Linked DNA regions of Methylocaldum szegediense. Each later gene encodes a partner of the first gene's protein in a complex. Links are inferred from orthologs where the notes say so. Each region holds a gene or a part of one and is shown in the gene's direction. Other genes may lie near its edges.

Region 1 (4,759 bases):
TACTTGGGCGGTGTTTTTTACCCGGCCCATTTTGACCTGCCTCGTCATCCTATCTTTGATCACCTGCCGGCTGATGCCAGACGTTATGTGCCTTCGGAAACCGAGTGAAAATTCCGTATCCCTTCCGTAGAACTCGCGTTAAAATCTGCGGTTTCACCCGCCCGGACGACGCCGCGCTAGCCGTTCGACTGGGTGCTGACGCGATCGGCCTGGTTTTTTATCCGCCCAGTCCGAGGAATCTCGACGTTGAAACGGCTCGAAAAATCGTCGCTGCTTTGCCGCCGTTCGCTACCGTGGTTGGGCTGTTCGTCGACGAAGACGAAAGCGTCGTTCGTAGGATCTTGGAACAGGTGCGTATCGATCTGATTCAATTTCACGGCGAGGAAAGTCCGGATTACTGCCGCCGTTTCGGCAAACCTTATATTAAGGCTGTGCGAATGCGGTCTGAAACCGACCTGGCGCGGGTCGTGGACGCTTATCCGGATGCCGCGGGTTTTTTGTTGGATGCCTGGCACCCGGAAGCAAAAGGGGGAACCGGGCATCCCTTCGACTGGGATTTGATCCCGAAGGAACTCCGCCAATCGGTAATTTTGGCCGGAGGCCTCACGCCGCGTAATGTCGAGGATGCTTTGCGGGCGGTGCGGCCTTACGCTGTCGACGTTTCCAGCGGCGTAGAGGCAGACAAGGGCATCAAGGATGCCGAGAAAATGGCGGCGTTTCTAGAACAGGTACACGCGTATGACCGTAGAGCACATATCGACTGAACCCTATAACCTACCGGATGAGCGAGGACACTTCGGCCCTTACGGCGGCGTGTTCGTCGCCGAAACCTTGATGCATCCCATTCAAGAATTGCAGGACGCGTATTACCGCTACATGAAAGATCCGGCGTTTCTTGCCGAATTGGATTACGATCTCAAGCATTACGTCGGGCGTCCTTCGCCGATCTATTATGCCGAACGCCTTAGTTCGACCTTGGGTGGCGCGCAGATTTTCTTCAAGCGCGAAGATCTCAATCATACCGGCGCGCACAAAGTCAACAACACGGTCGGACAGGCACTGCTAGCCAAGCGTATGGGCAAACGCCGTGTCATCGCCGAGACGGGCGCCGGGCAGCATGGCGTCGCGACCGCCACGGTCGCCGCTCGCTTAGGAATGGAGTGCGTGGTCTACATGGGGGCGGTCGACGTCGAAAGGCAAGCCCTTAACGTGTTCCGCATGAAATTGCTGGGTGCCACCGTGGTGCCGGTCGAATCCGGCTCGAGAACCCTTAAGGACGCGCTGAACGAAGCCATGCGGGACTGGGTCACGAACGTCGACAACACCTTTTATATCATCGGCACCGTGGCCGGTCCTCATCCTTACCCGGCGATGGTCCGCGATTTTCAGGCGGTCATCGGACGTGAAGCCAAGGAGCAGATGAAAGAAATGACCGGTGGCTTGCCGGATGCACTGATTGCCTGCGTCGGCGGCGGATCGAACGCGATCGGTTTGTTTTATCCCTTCATCGACGATCGGGACGTCGCGATGTACGGTGTCGAGGCGGCGGGTGAGGGCATCGCGACCGGGCGCCACTCCGCGCCGTTGAACGCCGGCCGACCGGGCGTGTTGCACGGCAACCGCACCTATCTCATGGAGGACGAGGATGGCGAAATCATCGAAACGCACTCGATTTCGGCTGGTCTCGATTATCCGGGTGTCGGGCCGGAACATGCCTGGTTGAAAGATAGCGGCCGCGCGACCTATGTCAGCATCACCGATGACGAAGCTATGGAAGCCTTTCACACGCTGACCCGGATCGAAGGCATCATCCCGGCGTTGGAATCCAGCCATGCCGTAGCGTACGCCCTGAAGCTCGCCCCTACCATGAGCAAGGATCAAAAGATCCTGGTCAATTTGTCGGGACGCGGGGACAAAGACATCAACACCGTAGCAAGGCGCGAAGGAATTACCCTGTGAGCCGTTTGACCGCTAAGTTTCAGGCTTTAAAGCAAGCCCACCGAAAAGCTCTCATCCCTTTCATCACCGCGGGCGACCCCGAGCCGGATTTTACCGTCCCGGCAATGCACGCCATGGTGGAAGCCGGTGCCGACATCATCGAACTGGGTGTGCCTTTTTCCGATCCCATGGCCGACGGCCCCGTCATCCAAAAGGCCAGCGAACGCGCTCTGGCACACCGAATGAGCCTTCGCCGAGTGCTGGACATGGTGGAACGGTTCCGTTCGACCGATAGCGAGACTCCCATCGTGCTCATGGGTTATCTGAACCCGGTCGAGTGTATGGGCTACCCTGCGTTCGTGGAAAGGGCAAAAAGCGCCGGCGTCGACGGGGTCCTGACCGTGGACATGCCGCCCGAAGAATCGTCCGAGCTAGTGTCGCTTCTCGAGCAAGCCGGCATCGATCCGATCTTTCTGCTCGCACCCAATAGCACCGACGAGCGGATACGGAAAATGGGCCAGCTGGGTCGAGGCTATTTATATTATGTGTCTCTGAAAGGCGTGACCGGCGCCTCGCATTTGGATCTGAGCGATGTCGAGCGTAAGCTTTCGGAAATCCGCGCTTTGGTCGACTTGCCTCTGGGCGTCGGATTCGGGGTCAAGAACGCTGAGGTCGCGGCCGCAATTTCGAAATTCGCTGACGCGGTAGTGGTAGGCAGTGCGTTGGTCGAGAAGATCGAAGTCGCGCAAGGCGATACCGACCGGGCGCTCACAGCTATCGTCGAACTGTTGAAATCCATGCGTGCCGCAATGGACGCATCATCTTAGCGAGAGAGATGACTTTGAGCTGGTTTCATAAATTAGTTCCGTCGAAGATTCGCACCGAAGCGTCCAGCAAGAGCGCGATACCGGAAGGATTGTGGAGCAAGTGTCCGGCCTGCAATGCCATTCTGTACCGGTCGGAGGTCGAGAGGAATCTGGAGGTTTGTCCGAAATGCAATCATCACATGCGCATCAGCGGACGCAAGCGCTTGCATTTGTTTCTCGATCCCGGCAATCGCCAGGAAATCGGAGAAGGGCTCACGCCGGTCGATCCGCTCAAATTCAAAGACAGCAAGAAATACAAGGACCGTTTAGCGCAGGCGCAAAAAGCGACCGGCGAAAAGGATGCGCTGATCGTTGTGGCCGGACAGCTCTTCGGGAGGCCCTTGGTGGCTGCCGCGTTCAATTTCGACTTCATGGGCGGTTCCATGGGCTCGGTCGTAGGGGAGCGCTTTGTGCGGGGCGTCAATCACTGCCTCGAACATAGGATTCCACTCGTCGTTTTCAGCGCCAGCGGCGGTGCCCGCATGCAGGAGTCGCTGTTATCCTTGTTCCAAATGGCTAAGACCGCCGCCGCCTTGGCGAGGCTGGCCGACGCCGGCATTCCTTTCATTTCCGTCATGACCGATCCGACGATGGGAGGGGTATCCGCTAGCTTGGCCATGCTCGGCGACATCAATATCGGTGAACCTGGCGCTTTGATCGGATTCGCAGGGCCGCGCGTCATCGAACAGACCGTTCGCGAAAAGCTGCCGGAGGGCTTCCAGCGAAGCGAATTCTTGCTCAAACATGGTGCTCTCGACATGATCGTCGATCGCCGTGAAATGCGAGAGAAAATCGCGTCGTTGCTGTCGATCTTGTTTGCCGAAAAGCCAACCACCGCCGGCGTTGAGCCGAGTATCGCCGAGAAACGCGCCGAAAGACCCGAAACGCTTGCCGCAGCCTATACCTCGCTTTCCGCGGAAGAGCTCACGGGCAACGAATAGTTCATGCGTTTCAAGACGCTGGCTGACTGGCTGGCATGGCAGGAAGCCTTACACCCGAAGTCGATCGACCTCGGCCTATTCCGCGTCAAGAAGGTCTATGAACGGCTTGGTCGCCGGGGGCCGATGCCGTATACCATCACCGTAGGCGGTACCAACGGCAAAGGCTCATGCGTCGCGATGCTGGATGCCATTTTACGCCGGCAGGGCTATCGGGTAGGCACGTATACGTCCCCACATCTGCTCCGCTATAACGAGCGAATCTGCATCGACGGAGAGCCGGTCGGCGACGACCCAATCTGCGATGCCTTCGAGCGGATAGACCGGGTGCGCGACGACACCACGCTCAGTTTTTTTGAATTCGGTACTTTGGCTGCACTCGATATCTTCGCCGCCGCCGATCTGGACGTGCAAGTACTGGAAGTCGGTTTGGGGGGGCGCTTGGACGCCGTCAATATCGTCGATGCGAACGCGGCCCTAATTGCGAGCATCGACCTGGACCACCAGGATTGGCTGGGCGATACCCGCACCGCGATCGGACTCGAGAAGGCGGGAATCTTCCGCCCCGGCAAACCGGCGGTTATCGGGGATATCGATGTGCCGGCCGCGGTCGTCCAGTATGCCGAGGAACACGGCGTGCCTCTTTCATGGTTGGGGCGGGATTTTACGTATGAAATGCTGGGCGGCGGCTGGAACTGGATAGGTCGTGACGCTCGCCTAGACAATCTGCCGCTTCCGGCGCTTCAAGGCGTTCATCAAATGATGAACGCGTCCGCTGTATTGGAAACCCTGCATCGGATAGAGCATGATGTGCCCGTATCGGCAGTGTCCATTCGGGACGGATTGAAAAACGTCAGTTTGGCCGGGCGGTTCCAGTACATACCCGGGAGCGTTCCGGTATTATTGGACGTGGCGCACAATCCCCAGGCCGTTAAGGTATTGGCGGACTACTTGCGCTCGCGGTTCGAGGGGAAAACCATACACGCGGTTTTCGCCGTCATGCGCGACAAGGATATT
Region 2 (4,846 bases), 730 kb from region 1 along the record:
TCGATCTGGGCGAGCCGGTTTTTCCACCGGGTGAAATTAAGCATGATGAATTTTTCGGCGAAATGGAAATCTACCGTCGGCACGTCGATATCCGGCTTCCGGTGGAGCGGCGCGACGGCGCCGGCGAGGTCCTAGCTCTCGAGGTGACATCCCAGGGCTGTGCCGATGCCGGGGTGTGCTATCCGCCGCACAGGCAGACAGTGAACGTGGCTTGGCCTACGGGTGGCGCGAACGGAGGCAAGAACGACTCGCTCGCAAAATTGGCGGAGGCGTTCAAATCGCTGGGGATCAAGACTCAGCCCGTTGATTTGCTGCCGCCGGACGAAGCTTTCCGTTTTTTTGCCGAGGTAAAGGATCCCCAAACGCTGTGGGTCAGTTGGCAAATTGCCGATGGGTATTATCTCTACCGCGAGAAATTCAATCTGGCCGTGATCGAGCCAGCCGGCGTAAAGCTCGGCCGCTATGAGATTCCCCGCGGCGAACCCAAGCACGATGAGGAGTTCGGTGCGGTAGAAGTGTTCCACGAGGAAGTCGGTTTCCCCGTACCCTTGTCGCGGGCCGACGGCCAACCGGTCAGTATTCAATTGCAGGCGAACTACCAGGGCTGTGCCGAGAAAGGCGTATGCTACCCGCCCATGCAGAAAACGGTGAGCCTTGATTTGCCGGCCGGAGGGGTGGGAACGTCGACGTCGGCAGCGAGTCCTCCCGAGCCGGTGTCGGAGCAGGACCGAATCGCTTTCGAGCTACAAAACGGTTCGGTATGGGGCACGGTTCTCAGCTTTCTGGGATTCGGACTGTTGCTGGCGTTCACCCCTTGTGTTTTTCCGATGATCCCGATTCTGTCTGGGATCATCGTCGGCAACGGTCACACGATCACGACGGGTCGAGCTTTCATGCTGTCGCTCAGTTACGTGCTGGCGTCGGCCCTGGCCTATACCGTCTTCGGCGTTTTGGCCGGCCTTTTTGGCAGCAATCTCCAGATGCTGTTCCAAAAACCCGAGGTCATCGTCGCGTTCAGCGCCGTGTTCGTGCTGTTGGCCTTGTCCATGTTCGGCGTCTACACGCTGCAGATGCCAGCGTTCATCCAATCCCGCGTGGTTGCCCTCAGCAACCGCCAGCGTGGCGGTACCCTGACGGGGGCGGCGATCATGGGAGCGCTTTCGGCCTTGATCGTAGGACCTTGCGTGGCAGCGCCCCTGGCCGGCGCTCTGATCTACATCGGCCAGACCGGCGATGCCGTGCTCGGCGGCGTGGCTCTGTTCGCGTTGGGATTGGGGATGGGGATTCCCTTGCTGATCATCGGTGCATCCGCCGGGAAACTGCTGCCCAAGGCCGGAACCTGGATGAATGCAGTCAAGGCCGCTTTCGGCGTGGGACTTCTGGCGATCGCCGTTTGGTTGCTCGAACGCATTCTCCCTGCCGCCGTATCTATGTTCCTGTGGGCGCTATTGCTGATCATTCCGGCGATCTACCTAGGAGCCCTGGATGCTCTGCCTCATCCAGCTTCGGGCTGGCGCAGACTGTGGAAGGGCGTAGGTATCGTGATGCTCACTTACGGTGTGTTGCTGTTGATCGGAGTCGCTTCGAACAGCACCGACCCGCTACAGCCGTTGCGAGACATATATCCGACGACCGCCACGGCGTCGCCGCAGTCGACTGAGTTCAGGAAGGTCAGGACGCTTGATGAGCTGAACGCGCAAGTAGCCGCGGCGGAGATGGCCGGAAAGTGGGTGATGCTGGATTTCTATGCCGATTGGTGCATCTCGTGTAAGGAAATGGAGCGTTATACCTTCGCCGACCCCAAGGTTCAGAATGCGCTCGCTGATGTCATTTTGCTGCAGGCGGATGTCACACAAAATTCCGCGGATGATCAAGCGCTTCTCAATCATTTCGGCCTTATCGGACCACCGGCGACTTTGTTCTTCGGGCCGGACCGGGAGGAGCGGAAAGCGTTCCGTGTGGTCGGTTACATGAACGCAGACGAATTTGTGGGACATGTGCAAAGGGTGTTGCAGTGAATTCGTCGAAGCTCCTATATGGATTGCTCGCGTTAGCCGCGTTGCTTCTGGGCATTCTTGCCCAGCGCTGGATGAGCGGAGAACCGAGCGCACCACCGAATGGCGCTTCTGTAGACTCCGTTTCGCTCAGGGATCTGGACGGCAATCCGCGCGATATCGCCGAGTGGAAAGGGAAGGTTCTCGTACTCAATTTCTGGGCGACCTGGTGCGCGCCGTGCCGAGAAGAGATGCCGGAGTTTACCCGCTTGCAAACCGAATTGGGCGGCAAAGGCGTTCAATTTGTCGGTATCGCCATTGACGAGTCCGAAGCCGTTCAAGACTTTTTAAAAGAGACGCCGGTTAATTATCCGATCTTGCTCGGTGACGAACGCGCCGTTGCCTGGGCGGAGAGGCTTGGAAACCGGCTCGGCGTCTTGCCGTTTTCCGTCGTTTTCAATCGCGACGGCCAGTTGGTGGACGCCCATATCGGACCGTTCTCGCGAGAGCAGCTCACCGAGGTTCTCAAACCGCTCGTTCATTGACCTTCTCGTCAAAATGCGCTAACTGCGTCGAACGTAAGCGAAATTCCTCATTTGTGGACAGATTTTGTGGGTTTCGGCAAAATAGCCGCGGCTTTTCGGCTTCTGCGTCATCGGAAACAAGTCCGTCCTCTTAATATGGCAAACATTCTTGTGCTTAACGGCCCGAATCTCAACTTGCTTGGGGTTCGCGAGCCTGGGCTTTATGGCAGTCAGTCGCTCGGCGATATCGAGTCTGCTTTAGACGCGAAGGCCCGAGCGCTGGGCTGTCATCTGGATTTCTTCCAGAGTAATGCCGAGCACGAGCTCATCGGGCGTATCCATCAGGCGTTCAGGGAATCTGTAGACTTCATACTCATCAATCCGGGTGCGTTCACGCATACCAGCATTGCGCTACGCGATGCGTTTCTCGCGACCCGTATTCCTTTTATCGAAGTCCATTTATCGAACATCCATGCACGCGAGCCGTTCCGTAAACATTCCTATTTGTCCGATATCGCCAAAGGCGTCATCTGCGGATTCGGCGGACTCGGTTATGAACTCGCCTTGAATGCCGCCTTAAAAATCCTAGAAGCGGGCTAAACCATGGATATTAGAAAAATAAAGAAGCTCATCGAAATGATTGAAGAGTCGGGTATTGCCGAGATTGAGATTCGTGAAGGGGAGGAGTCGGTACGTATCAGCCGGTACAGCAGCGTTGCAGCGCAACCGGTGCAAGTCGTACCGGCAGCTGCGCCGGCCCCGGCAGTGTCACAGCCCACGGCACCCGAGTCGGTCGATTCGACCGCTGATAAATTGACGGGGCATATCGTGCGATCGCCCATGGTCGGCACGTTTTACCGTTCGCCATCGCCGGGAGCGAAACCGTTCGTGGAGGTCGGACAGCGGGTGGAAGTAGGCGATACGCTCTGCATTATCGAGGCGATGAAAATCTTAAATCAAATTGAGGCCGACAAGGCCGGTGTGATTGCCAAGGTGCTGGTGGAAAACGCCCAACCGGTGGAATACAACCAACCCTTGTTCATCATCGAGTAAGGGCCTAACGGCGTTGTCTGTTATTCGCCCGACCCACCAGGTGTTTGTTCATGCTCGGTAAAGTTCTTATCGCCAATCGGGGCGAGATTGCCCTGCGTATTCTTCGTGCTTGCCGCGAACTCGGCATCAAAGTTGTGGCTGTACATTCCGAGGCCGATAGGGATCTCAAGCACGTGCGGCTGGCCGACGAGTCCGTATGTATCGGTCCGGCTCCCTCGAAAGAAAGCTATCTGAATGTTCCGGCTATCATTAGCGCGGCCGAAGTCACCGACTCGGTGGCCATCCATCCAGGCTATGGTTTTCTGTCCGAAAACGCCGATTTCGCCGAGAAGGTGATTCAAAGCGGTTTCGTTTTCATAGGCCCTCGTCCGGAAACCATACGCCTCATGGGAGACAAGGTGTCGGCCATCGAGGCGATGAAAAAAGCCGGCATCCCATGCTTGCCGGGTTCGGATGGTCCTTTGAGCGAAAATCACGACGAGAATCTAAAGATCGCCCGCCGCATCGGATTTCCGGTCATTATCAAAGCCGCAGGCGGCGGCGGCGGACGCGGCATGCGGGTGGTCCACAGCGAGGCTAATCTGCCGAGCGCTATCACGCTGACCCGCGGGGAGGCTGCGGCAGCCTTCGGTAACGATACGGTTTATATGGAGAAATACCTGGAAAATCCTCGGCATATCGAATTCCAGGTGATTGCCGACAGTCATGGGAACGTGATTCATCTGGGCGAACGCGATTGCTCCACTCAGCGCCGGCATCAGAAAGTCATCGAAGAAGCGCCCGCGCCCGGCATTACCGAGGAACAGCGCCGCGAGATGGGAGAGCGCTGCGTCAAGGCCTGTCAGGAAATTGGCTATCTCGGAGCCGGGACTTTCGAGTTTCTTTACCAGGACGGCCAGTTCTATTTCATCGAGATGAATACCCGCGTTCAAGTGGAGCATCCGGTGACGGAAATGGTGACGGGCTTCGATATCGTGAAGGAGCAGCTTCGCATCGCTGCTGGCGAGACCTTGTCGATCCGGCAGGAGGATGTTCAACTGCGGGGCCACGCCATCGAGTGTCGGATCAATGCCGAAGATCCTCAGAGTTTCATCCCTAGTCCCGGCGTAATCGAGCAGTTCCATATGCCCGGAGGCCCGGGGATCCGGGTCGAGACGCATATCTATAACGGCTATCGGGTGCCGCCCTATTACGACTCCATGATCGGCAAGCTCATCGCCCATGGCGAGACGCGCAGCGGGGCTATTGCGCGTGCCCGCATGGCGCTTCAGGAAA
Region 3 (4,891 bases), 3.8 Mb from region 1 along the record:
ATCCAAAGCATGGCCAATTCGCCGGGAGGGAATGATGCTTGATGCATGCGTGTTCACGATTTTTGGAGCTACCGGTCACCTTTCCCGCACCAAGCTGTTACCCGCTCTGTATCGATTGGACAAAGCCGGCCGACTGCCCGAGGCGACGGTCATACTAGGTTTAGGCCGACGGGATTGGGATAATTCTCAATGGCGGGCCGAGGTGTCCAAATGGCTGGAAGAGCGCCTGGGCGGCTCACTCGACCAAGAGGCACTCGACCACTTCAATCAGCGACTCCATTTCTTCTCGGCGAACATCGGTGATCCCGACTCGTCGATGCGCCTCAGACAGCTGTTGGACAGCGGGCCCGAGTTTCCACCTAATCACGTGTATTACCTTTCGCTTCCGCCTTCAGAATATAAAGCGGCGGCGGACTTTTTAGCGCTGAGCGGACTCAATCAGGAACAAGGGGGCTGGCGCCGTCTCGTGGTCGAAAAACCGTTCGGCTACCACCTGGAGGATGCGCAAATCCTCGATCGCCACCTACACCGCAACTTTACCGAGCAGCAGATCTTCCGAATCGATCATTATCTCGGCAAGGAAACGGTGCAAAACATCTTCGTATTTCGCTTCGCAAATCTCATGTGGGAACCGTTGTGGAACCGCAACCTCATCGATCATGTGCAGATCACGCATAGCGAAATGGCAGGAATCGAAGACCGGGCGGACTATTACGAAACTGCCGGCGCACTGCGCGACATGATCCAGAGCCACTTGATGCAGATGCTAGCCTTAGTCGCCATGGAACCCCCGGCAACCATGGATGCAGAATCGATTCGGGACGAAAAGGTCAAGGTGCTCAAGTCCATTCGGCCCATCCCCAAGGCCGCGGTCCATGCCCATGCGTTCCGCGCCCAATACACCCGTGGACGCGTCGAGGGCCAGGATGTGCCCGGATATCTGGACGAAGAGCAGGTCGACAAGCAAAGTACGACTGAGACCTATGCCGCGCTAAAGCTGTACATCGACAATTGGCGCTGGCGCAATGTGCCGTTTTATTTGCGGACCGGCAAACGCTTGGCGAAAAACAGCTCGCTGATCGCCATACGCTTCAAACACCCGCCGCAGCAATTGTTTCGAGAAACTCAAATCGCGGCGGTGCCCCCAAATTGGCTGTTGATGGGCATACAACCTGAACAGTGCATCCGCATCGAAGTTCAGGTACGGGAACCCGGCATCGGCATGCGCGCTCGAACAACTCAACTCGACGCCAGCACCTGCTATCAGGCCGGTTACCAACTCGACGCCTACGAGTCGCTCCTACTGGATGTCATCGCTGGCGATCATGCTCAGTTCCTGCGTTCAGACGAGGTCGAGTGGGCCTGGCGAGTCGTCGACCCAATTATCAGAACGTGGTCGGTAGAGCGGGAATTCATTCACACCTATCCCGCCGGTTCCTGGGGCCCCGAGGAAGCTGATCGCATCTTCGAGCGGGAGGATCAGCAATGGCGGCATTCGTTCTCGGCCTCGGACGCTCCTCGCTGAAGCCGACGATCCGTTAAGCTATTCATCTCGTTCCTTCGGTACTTTTGGAGATAGTAATGGCTGTCATAACCCAGACGATCGATTACACCCATAACGACGTTCAACTTGAAGGCTTCTTCGCGTATGACGACAAGCGCCCCCAACCTCTGCCAGCCGTGTTGATTTCCCACGCCTGGGTTGGCCGTGACGAATTCGTGTGCAACAAGGCGCGCAGGCTAGCTGAACTGGGTTACGCGGCCTTTGCGCTCGATATGTACGGTAAGGGTAAATTGGGAACCGGCCCCGAGGAAAACGCAAAATTGATGAAACCTTTCATGGACGACCGCCGATTGCTGCAAGACCGGATTACCGCCGCGCTGGAAACCGTCCGCAAACTTCCTCAGGTCGACCCCAGGCGGATCGCGGCGATGGGTTTTTGCTTCGGCGGCTTGTGCGTGCTGGATCTCGCGCGGACCGGCGCCGATCTCCGCGGCGTCGTCAGCTTCCATGGCTTACTCATACCGCCGGGCAATACGCAAGGCACGAAGATCAAAGCTAAGGTTCTCGTCCTGCACGGCCATGACGATCCCATGGCACCGCCGGATCAGATATTGAGTCTGGCCAAAGAGCTCACCGAAGCCGAAGCCGACTGGCAAATCCATATCTATGGAAATACCTTGCACGCCTTCACCAATCCCATGGCAAACGACCGATCGTTCGGGACGGTTTACGATGAAACCGCGGATCGCCGCTCCTGGGAGAGTCTGCGGAATTTCTTGGCCGAGGTGTTAAACTAGGCGCCCCCATGCATTCCAAAAAATCGACAAATGGACCTGAAATTCCTAGATTTCGAACAACCCATCGCCGAACTCGAAGCCAAGATTGAAGAACTGAAGCGGGTCGGATTCGACAACGAAATCAACATCAGCGAGGAGATCGCAAGGCTTGAGGAAAAGAGCCGCAAGCTGACCGAATCGGTCTTCTCATCGCTGACCGCGTGGCAGATATCGCAGCTTTCCCGGCATCCGCAACGTCCGTATACGCTAGATTACATCGATCTGATGTTCTCCGAGTTCCACGAGCTTCACGGGGACCGAGGCTTCGCAGACGATCCGGCGATCGTGGGCGGACTCGCCAAACTGGACGGACAACCGGTCCTGGTCATCGGTCATCAGAAAGGCCGGGACACCAAGGAAAAGATTTACCGCAACTTCGGCATGCCGAGGCCAGAGGGCTACCGCAAGGCATTACGGCTGATGCACCTCGCCGAAAGATTCCGCTTGCCCATCTTCTGCTTTATCGACACGCCTGGCGCCTATCCCGGTATCGGCGCGGAGGAACGGGGGCAGAGCGAAGCCATCGCCCGAAACCTGTTCGAAATGTCGAAATTGCGCACCCCGATTATTTGCACCGTGATCGGCGAAGGCGGTTCCGGAGGCGCGCTGGCCATAGGCGTGGGCGACCGCCTTTTGATGCTCCAATACAGTACGTATTCGGTCATTTCGCCGGAAGGCTGCGCATCCATCCTCTGGAAAAGCGCGGACAAGGCCGAACTCGCGGCCGAGGCCATGGGCATCACGTCGGACCGGCTGCGGGAACTAGAATTGATCGACGAAATTGTCCCCGAACCGTTGGGCGGTGCTCATCGTGATCGTAAGCAAGTCAGCGACAATCTGAAAGCAGCGCTGAAACGGCATCTCGAAGAACTACGCCGTACACCCATCGAGACCTTATTGCAACGGCGTTACGAGCGGTTGATGAGCTACGGTATTTTCGAAGAGGCGGTCGCGTAGCTATCGTTCATTTTCACGGAGTGGTCACCGACGGCTGCTTTCCGCCTCCGGACGGGTCTCTGATCGGCCCCGTACTTGTACGGCTGGCATGAGCCTTTTCGTCGAAGCACTGCAGCAAAATCTATCCCGCCATCCGCCGGCAACCCGCTATTGGATTGCATACAGCGGCGGACTCGACTCTCAGGTCCTGCTCCACCTCTGCGCGAAACTGAAAGACAGCCATCCCGACCTCCAGTTTGCCGCCGTACATATCCACCATGGCCTGCAAGCCGCCGCAGACGAGTGGGCCGAAACGTGCGAAGCGACGAGCCGACTGCTCGGAATCCCGTTCCAACTGCTTCGGGTCAAGGCGATGCCGAAGCCAGGCGAAAGCCCCGAAGAGGCTGCCCGGAACGCCCGTTACGAGGCTTTGCGCGCACTCCTTTCCGAAAGCGAAGCATTGTTGACTGCGCAGCATCGGGACGATCAGGCGGAGACGCTACTGCTCCAGCTGTTTCGCGGGGCCGGCATCGACGGCCTTGCCGCCATGCCGGAGTACACCGCCTTCGGACCTGGATTTCTGCTGCGGCCCCTGTTGTCCTTCTCCCGCACTCAACTGCGGGAATATGCTGAAGAGCACGGGTTGGCCTGGATCGAAGATCCTAGCAACCGCGACCTGAGTTATGACCGAAATTTCATTCGTCACGAAGTTCTTCCTTTACTCGAAAAGCGATGGCCGGCGGTGAAGGACACCCTGGCCCGAACGGCCAAGCATTGCGCCGAAGCGCAAACGCAGCTGAACGCGCTGGCGGCGGACCTACTAAAGACCGTGATCCAACCGAAACGCGGCACTCTTCTTCTGAATCCGCTGCGGGCCTGCTCGGTACCGGACCGCCGCCTGATTCTGCGCGAGTGGCTCCGGAGCCGTGGCTTCCGTAGGCCGTCTACGCGTGTGATCGATCGTGTCTTGAACGAAGCGCTGGACGCCAAACCGGACCGAAATCCAGCGATCCGGTGGAACGAAGGAGAGATACGGCGATATCGGGAAGAGCTCTATCTGATGCCGATCATCCCACCGTTTCACCCCGACAAGATCATCCCATGGGATGGCGTCGCGACGCTCCATCTCCCGGACCAGAACGGCGCTCTAAGCGCGAGCTTGGAAAAACGAGCGGGAATCTCGCTCGCCGCGTGGCGAAGCGGGACGATCACCGTTCGCTACCGACAAGGTGGCGAATCGCTCCGCCTGCCTGGCCGCAAAGGCTCTCACGACCTCAAAAAACTGTTTCAGGAAGCCGGAATTCCGCCCTGGATCCGAGAGCGAACGCCATTGATCTATATCGGCGACGAGCTCGCGGCCGTGGCGGGATGGTGGGTGTCTGCCGGTTTCGCAGGCGAACCGAACGACTGCAATATCGTGATCCGGTGGCACGCGCCGGACGGTTTTGCCGGCGCTTGGCTATCCATCAAGGATTGATGCAACGATAGACGTTAAAGGTTTGCTCACCGTCGATCAAAGGACCGGCAGGCACGATAGTATCTCCACCCATATCCGCCGCGTTATTGCGGGCAAGACGATTGACTTCCTTTTGCACCGTCTCCTTGCTGCGGGCGA
Region 4 (4,828 bases), 730 kb from region 1 along the record:
TCAGGCGTTCAGGGAATCTGTAGACTTCATACTCATCAATCCGGGTGCGTTCACGCATACCAGCATTGCGCTACGCGATGCGTTTCTCGCGACCCGTATTCCTTTTATCGAAGTCCATTTATCGAACATCCATGCACGCGAGCCGTTCCGTAAACATTCCTATTTGTCCGATATCGCCAAAGGCGTCATCTGCGGATTCGGCGGACTCGGTTATGAACTCGCCTTGAATGCCGCCTTAAAAATCCTAGAAGCGGGCTAAACCATGGATATTAGAAAAATAAAGAAGCTCATCGAAATGATTGAAGAGTCGGGTATTGCCGAGATTGAGATTCGTGAAGGGGAGGAGTCGGTACGTATCAGCCGGTACAGCAGCGTTGCAGCGCAACCGGTGCAAGTCGTACCGGCAGCTGCGCCGGCCCCGGCAGTGTCACAGCCCACGGCACCCGAGTCGGTCGATTCGACCGCTGATAAATTGACGGGGCATATCGTGCGATCGCCCATGGTCGGCACGTTTTACCGTTCGCCATCGCCGGGAGCGAAACCGTTCGTGGAGGTCGGACAGCGGGTGGAAGTAGGCGATACGCTCTGCATTATCGAGGCGATGAAAATCTTAAATCAAATTGAGGCCGACAAGGCCGGTGTGATTGCCAAGGTGCTGGTGGAAAACGCCCAACCGGTGGAATACAACCAACCCTTGTTCATCATCGAGTAAGGGCCTAACGGCGTTGTCTGTTATTCGCCCGACCCACCAGGTGTTTGTTCATGCTCGGTAAAGTTCTTATCGCCAATCGGGGCGAGATTGCCCTGCGTATTCTTCGTGCTTGCCGCGAACTCGGCATCAAAGTTGTGGCTGTACATTCCGAGGCCGATAGGGATCTCAAGCACGTGCGGCTGGCCGACGAGTCCGTATGTATCGGTCCGGCTCCCTCGAAAGAAAGCTATCTGAATGTTCCGGCTATCATTAGCGCGGCCGAAGTCACCGACTCGGTGGCCATCCATCCAGGCTATGGTTTTCTGTCCGAAAACGCCGATTTCGCCGAGAAGGTGATTCAAAGCGGTTTCGTTTTCATAGGCCCTCGTCCGGAAACCATACGCCTCATGGGAGACAAGGTGTCGGCCATCGAGGCGATGAAAAAAGCCGGCATCCCATGCTTGCCGGGTTCGGATGGTCCTTTGAGCGAAAATCACGACGAGAATCTAAAGATCGCCCGCCGCATCGGATTTCCGGTCATTATCAAAGCCGCAGGCGGCGGCGGCGGACGCGGCATGCGGGTGGTCCACAGCGAGGCTAATCTGCCGAGCGCTATCACGCTGACCCGCGGGGAGGCTGCGGCAGCCTTCGGTAACGATACGGTTTATATGGAGAAATACCTGGAAAATCCTCGGCATATCGAATTCCAGGTGATTGCCGACAGTCATGGGAACGTGATTCATCTGGGCGAACGCGATTGCTCCACTCAGCGCCGGCATCAGAAAGTCATCGAAGAAGCGCCCGCGCCCGGCATTACCGAGGAACAGCGCCGCGAGATGGGAGAGCGCTGCGTCAAGGCCTGTCAGGAAATTGGCTATCTCGGAGCCGGGACTTTCGAGTTTCTTTACCAGGACGGCCAGTTCTATTTCATCGAGATGAATACCCGCGTTCAAGTGGAGCATCCGGTGACGGAAATGGTGACGGGCTTCGATATCGTGAAGGAGCAGCTTCGCATCGCTGCTGGCGAGACCTTGTCGATCCGGCAGGAGGATGTTCAACTGCGGGGCCACGCCATCGAGTGTCGGATCAATGCCGAAGATCCTCAGAGTTTCATCCCTAGTCCCGGCGTAATCGAGCAGTTCCATATGCCCGGAGGCCCGGGGATCCGGGTCGAGACGCATATCTATAACGGCTATCGGGTGCCGCCCTATTACGACTCCATGATCGGCAAGCTCATCGCCCATGGCGAGACGCGCAGCGGGGCTATTGCGCGTGCCCGCATGGCGCTTCAGGAAATGGTCATCGGCGGCATCAAATGCAATATTCCGTTGTTGCTCGACATCATCAACGACACAGCCTTTAATGCCGGCGGACAGAACATCCATTATTTGGAGCGTAAGCTCGGATTGAAACATTGATGTGGCGTCAGCTGGCGATTACGGTGGACGAATCCTGGGCGGAGCCGGTTTCCGATTTTCTGGCGAACCTCGGTGCCGTTGCCGTCAGCTTCGAAGATGCCGGCGACCAACCTCTGTTCGAGCCCAAACCGGGAGAAACGCCAGTTTGGCGGCAGACTAGAGTCATCGGATTGTTCGATGCGGACGCCGATACCGATCAAGTTCGGGATGCGATTGCGAACGAATTCGGCGAGCGGGTGTTGCAGTGTCAGCTCGAGAATTTGGAAGATCGCGCATGGGAACGTGCCTGGCTTGACCATTTTCGACCGATGCGCTTTGGTCGGAGACTCTGGATCTGCCCGACCGGTTTCGAGCCTCCAGAACCGCAAGCCGTCAACGTGGTGCTTGATCCGGGCCTTGCTTTCGGAACCGGCACGCATCCCACGACCGCACTTTGCCTCGAATGGTTGGACGGTCAGGATTTGCAGGGTAAGACCGTGATCGACTACGGCTGCGGTTCAGGAATTCTTGCGGTGGCTGCATTGAAGCTGGGCGCGGTGAAAGCCTACGGAGTGGACATCGATCCTCAGGCGCTCACGGCGTCGGAGGAAAACGCGCGCAAGAACGGGGTGCAGGCCGACTTGGTGCTCGCCTACCCGGGCGAGATGGGGGCTGTTCGGGCCGGGGTTCTGGTAGCTAATATCCTGGCTAACCCATTGATCGAATTGGCAGCGGAGATTAGCGAAAAGGTCCTTCCGGGCGGGCGTTTGGCGTTATCTGGGATCTTGGCGGCGCAAGTCGAAAGCGTTCGCGCGGCCTACGTTTCGCAGTTCGATTTCTCTTCCCCTGAGCTCCGCGAGGAATGGGCGCTGCTCACGGGCATAAAGCGTCGAGGTTGAAGCGTGTTTACCCGCTGCCCCGAGTGTAAAACCGCATATCGCATCAGCGTTGGTCAATTGCGTGCCGGACGTGGCGAAGCGCTATGTGAGCGTTGCAATATCGTTTTCAACGCCTTGGTGTCCCTGGGACATGCGGTGAAAGACACGATTCCTGAAGATGCACCTCAGATAAGGCCGCCACCTTTAGGAGATCGGGACGCAGTACTCCTGCCGAAGTTCGAGCCAAAGCTGCCCGAGAAATCGGGAAGTGAAGGCGAGGAATTGGCCTTTGGCGCACAGGCGTTCGAGCAGGAAGGGAAGGGGAGCGATGCGAAAGGAAGCGAGGGGCTGTCTTCGGTAGCGCCGGAGACCTGGTGGGGGTTAGGCGTCTTCGGATTGACGACTCTTTTGATCGTCCAACTAATCGTATTCGAAGGCGACAGAATGGTGCAGAGTGCCCGAATGCGTCCCTGGCTGGATATGGTCTGCAAGACCGTTGATTGTCAGTTGCCGCCTTATAAAGATTTGCGCCGAATCCAGATTTTCGATCGGGCTTTACGGCCGGACTCGACGCGCGACGATGCTTTAGAGTTCCAACTCGTATTCGCGAACCAGTCCGACCTGCCGCAGATGCTCCCCAATTTGAAGCTGGTGCTCACCGAACTTAACGGAACCCCGGTCGCGGAGAGGATATTCGCGCCTGCAGAATATCTCCCCGAAGGGGAAACCGTTTCGCTGATGCCGGTCGGCAAACCGTTCGAAATCCGCCTGCTTTTGTCTAAACCGAGTCGTGACGTAGGCGGCTTCACATTCGAGTTACAGTGATTCGGTCTTTCAAACCCTGGCTACGGTTGCCGACTCATGTCGGATTTGTTTACAGCTTTACAGCATCCGGTCAGCCTTCGTTAACGGTAACAGGATAAGCCAGTTGACGGGTTCAGGAAGGGCAAACACCTATTGATTCCGTTTGTGGTGAGCCCTTCGCCCTTTGGGCCCCTCGACAAGCTCAGGCTTGTGGGACGCTCTCCTGGGCTTATCGAAGGGCGTGAATAGAAATCATTCGATCAAAACCGAAGCGTAATGCTTACCCAAAGGTCTCGCAGCGGCGATGAGCCGAGGAAGGGCATGGCAAGCGGACCCCGTTCATTGCAGGGTCACCGCGCCGCAAGCGAGATCAACCAATCGTCGTTCGACTAAGCCTGCCGAAAGTCGGCTCAGAGACATCGCAAGGGCAAACCGGAATCACGAGCCTTTTCCTAAAGATTTCGCGATCGTCTCGAGACCAGTCCTAAGCCGGCGATGGCCGAGCCGAACAGCCAGACCGCGCCGGGAACCGGAACGGGGGTCGGCGCTACTTCTGGGCCGTCGCCGCCGCCGAAATAACCGCTTGTGATCGTTTTGCCATTGGTCTTCCCGGCACCCGAGAAATCCGCTACGTGAGCCGCATACCAGGCATTTCCTTCCCCAGCGGTTCCACTGGAGGGTCCATGATAGGAGTCGGGCGTATCTCCGTTAATGCCGGTGATGCTGAAGGTCAGCGGGTCCTGGCGATCGTTTCCTGGTCCGCTCACGACCACATCGAATCTGCCGAAACCGTTTAACCGTCGATTGAAATCGACCGTCCAGCCGTTAGGCAGATTGCTGATGTTGCTGGACGAAAGGTTGGATACGCCATTGTCGACTACATTGAATCCGAATGCCTGGATGCCGAAGTTGGACAGCTCATGACCAGCGAAAGGCCCGCCCGAATCGTTCAGCGCGTCGACAGTAAAGGTAATATCATCGCCCGATGCCTGGGTTGTCACGGTCAGATAGTTCTTACCGTCGGTAAAGGGCGGTTGATTGATATTCGTTTGATCCAG

Evidence for each region.
Region 2: the proteins of accD (region 1) and accB are in contact, whole or in part, in a solved structure (PDB 8UXZ), measured with the Escherichia coli proteins. The link is inferred for Methylocaldum szegediense from one-to-one orthologs.
Region 3: the proteins of accD (region 1) and accA are in contact, whole or in part, in a solved structure (PDB 8UXZ), measured with the Escherichia coli proteins. The link is inferred for Methylocaldum szegediense from one-to-one orthologs.
Region 4: the proteins of accD (region 1) and accC are in contact, whole or in part, in a solved structure (PDB 8UXZ), measured with the Escherichia coli proteins. The link is inferred for Methylocaldum szegediense from one-to-one orthologs.

The regions. Positions count from the first base shown.
Region 1 is NZ_OX458333.1:543,073-547,831, forward strand. What follows is about bases 1,894-4,759. They hold accD (acetyl-CoA carboxylase, carboxyltransferase subunit beta), read left to right. Parts: upstream 1,894-2,773; coding sequence 2,774-3,745; downstream 3,746-4,759. Other genes in these bases: trpB (tryptophan synthase subunit beta), read left to right, coding at 1,894-1,959; trpA (tryptophan synthase subunit alpha), read left to right, coding at 1,956-2,765; folC (bifunctional tetrahydrofolate synthase/dihydrofolate synthase), read left to right, coding at 3,749-4,759. Outside these bases: tRNA pseudouridine(38-40) synthase TruA, read left to right, coding at 1-108; QEN43_RS02355 (phosphoribosylanthranilate isomerase), read left to right, coding at 105-764; more of trpB, read left to right, coding at 739-1,893.
Region 2 is NZ_OX458333.1:1,274,364-1,279,209, forward strand. The notes cover bases 1,894-4,846. They hold accB (acetyl-CoA carboxylase biotin carboxyl carrier protein), read left to right. Parts: upstream 1,894-3,121; coding sequence 3,122-3,571; downstream 3,572-4,846. Other genes in these bases: dsbD (protein-disulfide reductase DsbD), read left to right, coding at 1,894-2,018; QEN43_RS05345 (TlpA family protein disulfide reductase), read left to right, coding at 2,015-2,539; aroQ (type II 3-dehydroquinate dehydratase), read left to right, coding at 2,675-3,118; accC (acetyl-CoA carboxylase biotin carboxylase subunit), read left to right, coding at 3,622-4,846. In the rest of the region: more of dsbD, read left to right, coding at 1-1,893. UniProt on the Escherichia coli protein: This protein is a component of the acetyl coenzyme A carboxylase complex; first, biotin carboxylase catalyzes the carboxylation of the carrier protein and then the transcarboxylase transfers the carboxyl group to form malonyl-CoA.
Region 3 is NZ_OX458333.1:4,361,932-4,366,822, reverse strand. Bases 1,317-4,314 are described here. They hold accA (acetyl-CoA carboxylase carboxyl transferase subunit alpha), read left to right. Parts: upstream 1,317-2,331; coding sequence 2,332-3,297; downstream 3,298-4,314. Other genes in these bases: tilS (tRNA lysidine(34) synthetase TilS), read left to right, coding at 3,386-4,314; QEN43_RS19090 (dienelactone hydrolase family protein), read left to right, coding at 1,582-2,301; zwf (glucose-6-phosphate dehydrogenase), read left to right, coding at 1,317-1,525. In the rest of the region: more of zwf, read left to right, coding at 32-1,316; more of tilS, read left to right, coding at 4,315-4,753; QEN43_RS19075 (DUF4156 domain-containing protein), read right to left, coding at 4,743-4,891. UniProt on the Escherichia coli protein: Component of the acetyl coenzyme A carboxylase (ACC) complex. First, biotin carboxylase catalyzes the carboxylation of biotin on its carrier protein (BCCP) and then the CO(2) group is transferred by the carboxyltransferase to acetyl-CoA to form malonyl-CoA.
Region 4 is NZ_OX458333.1:1,277,223-1,282,050, forward strand. What follows is about bases 1-2,935. They hold accC (acetyl-CoA carboxylase biotin carboxylase subunit), read left to right. Parts: upstream 1-762; coding sequence 763-2,109; downstream 2,110-2,935. Other genes in these bases: aroQ (type II 3-dehydroquinate dehydratase), read left to right, coding at 1-259; accB (acetyl-CoA carboxylase biotin carboxyl carrier protein), read left to right, coding at 263-712; prmA (50S ribosomal protein L11 methyltransferase), read left to right, coding at 2,109-2,935. In the rest of the region: more of prmA, read left to right, coding at 2,936-2,987; QEN43_RS05370 (zinc-ribbon and DUF3426 domain-containing protein), read left to right, coding at 2,991-3,791; QEN43_RS05375 (VPLPA-CTERM sorting domain-containing protein), read right to left, coding at 4,223-4,828. UniProt on the Escherichia coli protein: This protein is a component of the acetyl coenzyme A carboxylase complex; first, biotin carboxylase catalyzes the carboxylation of the carrier protein and then the transcarboxylase transfers the carboxyl group to form malonyl-CoA.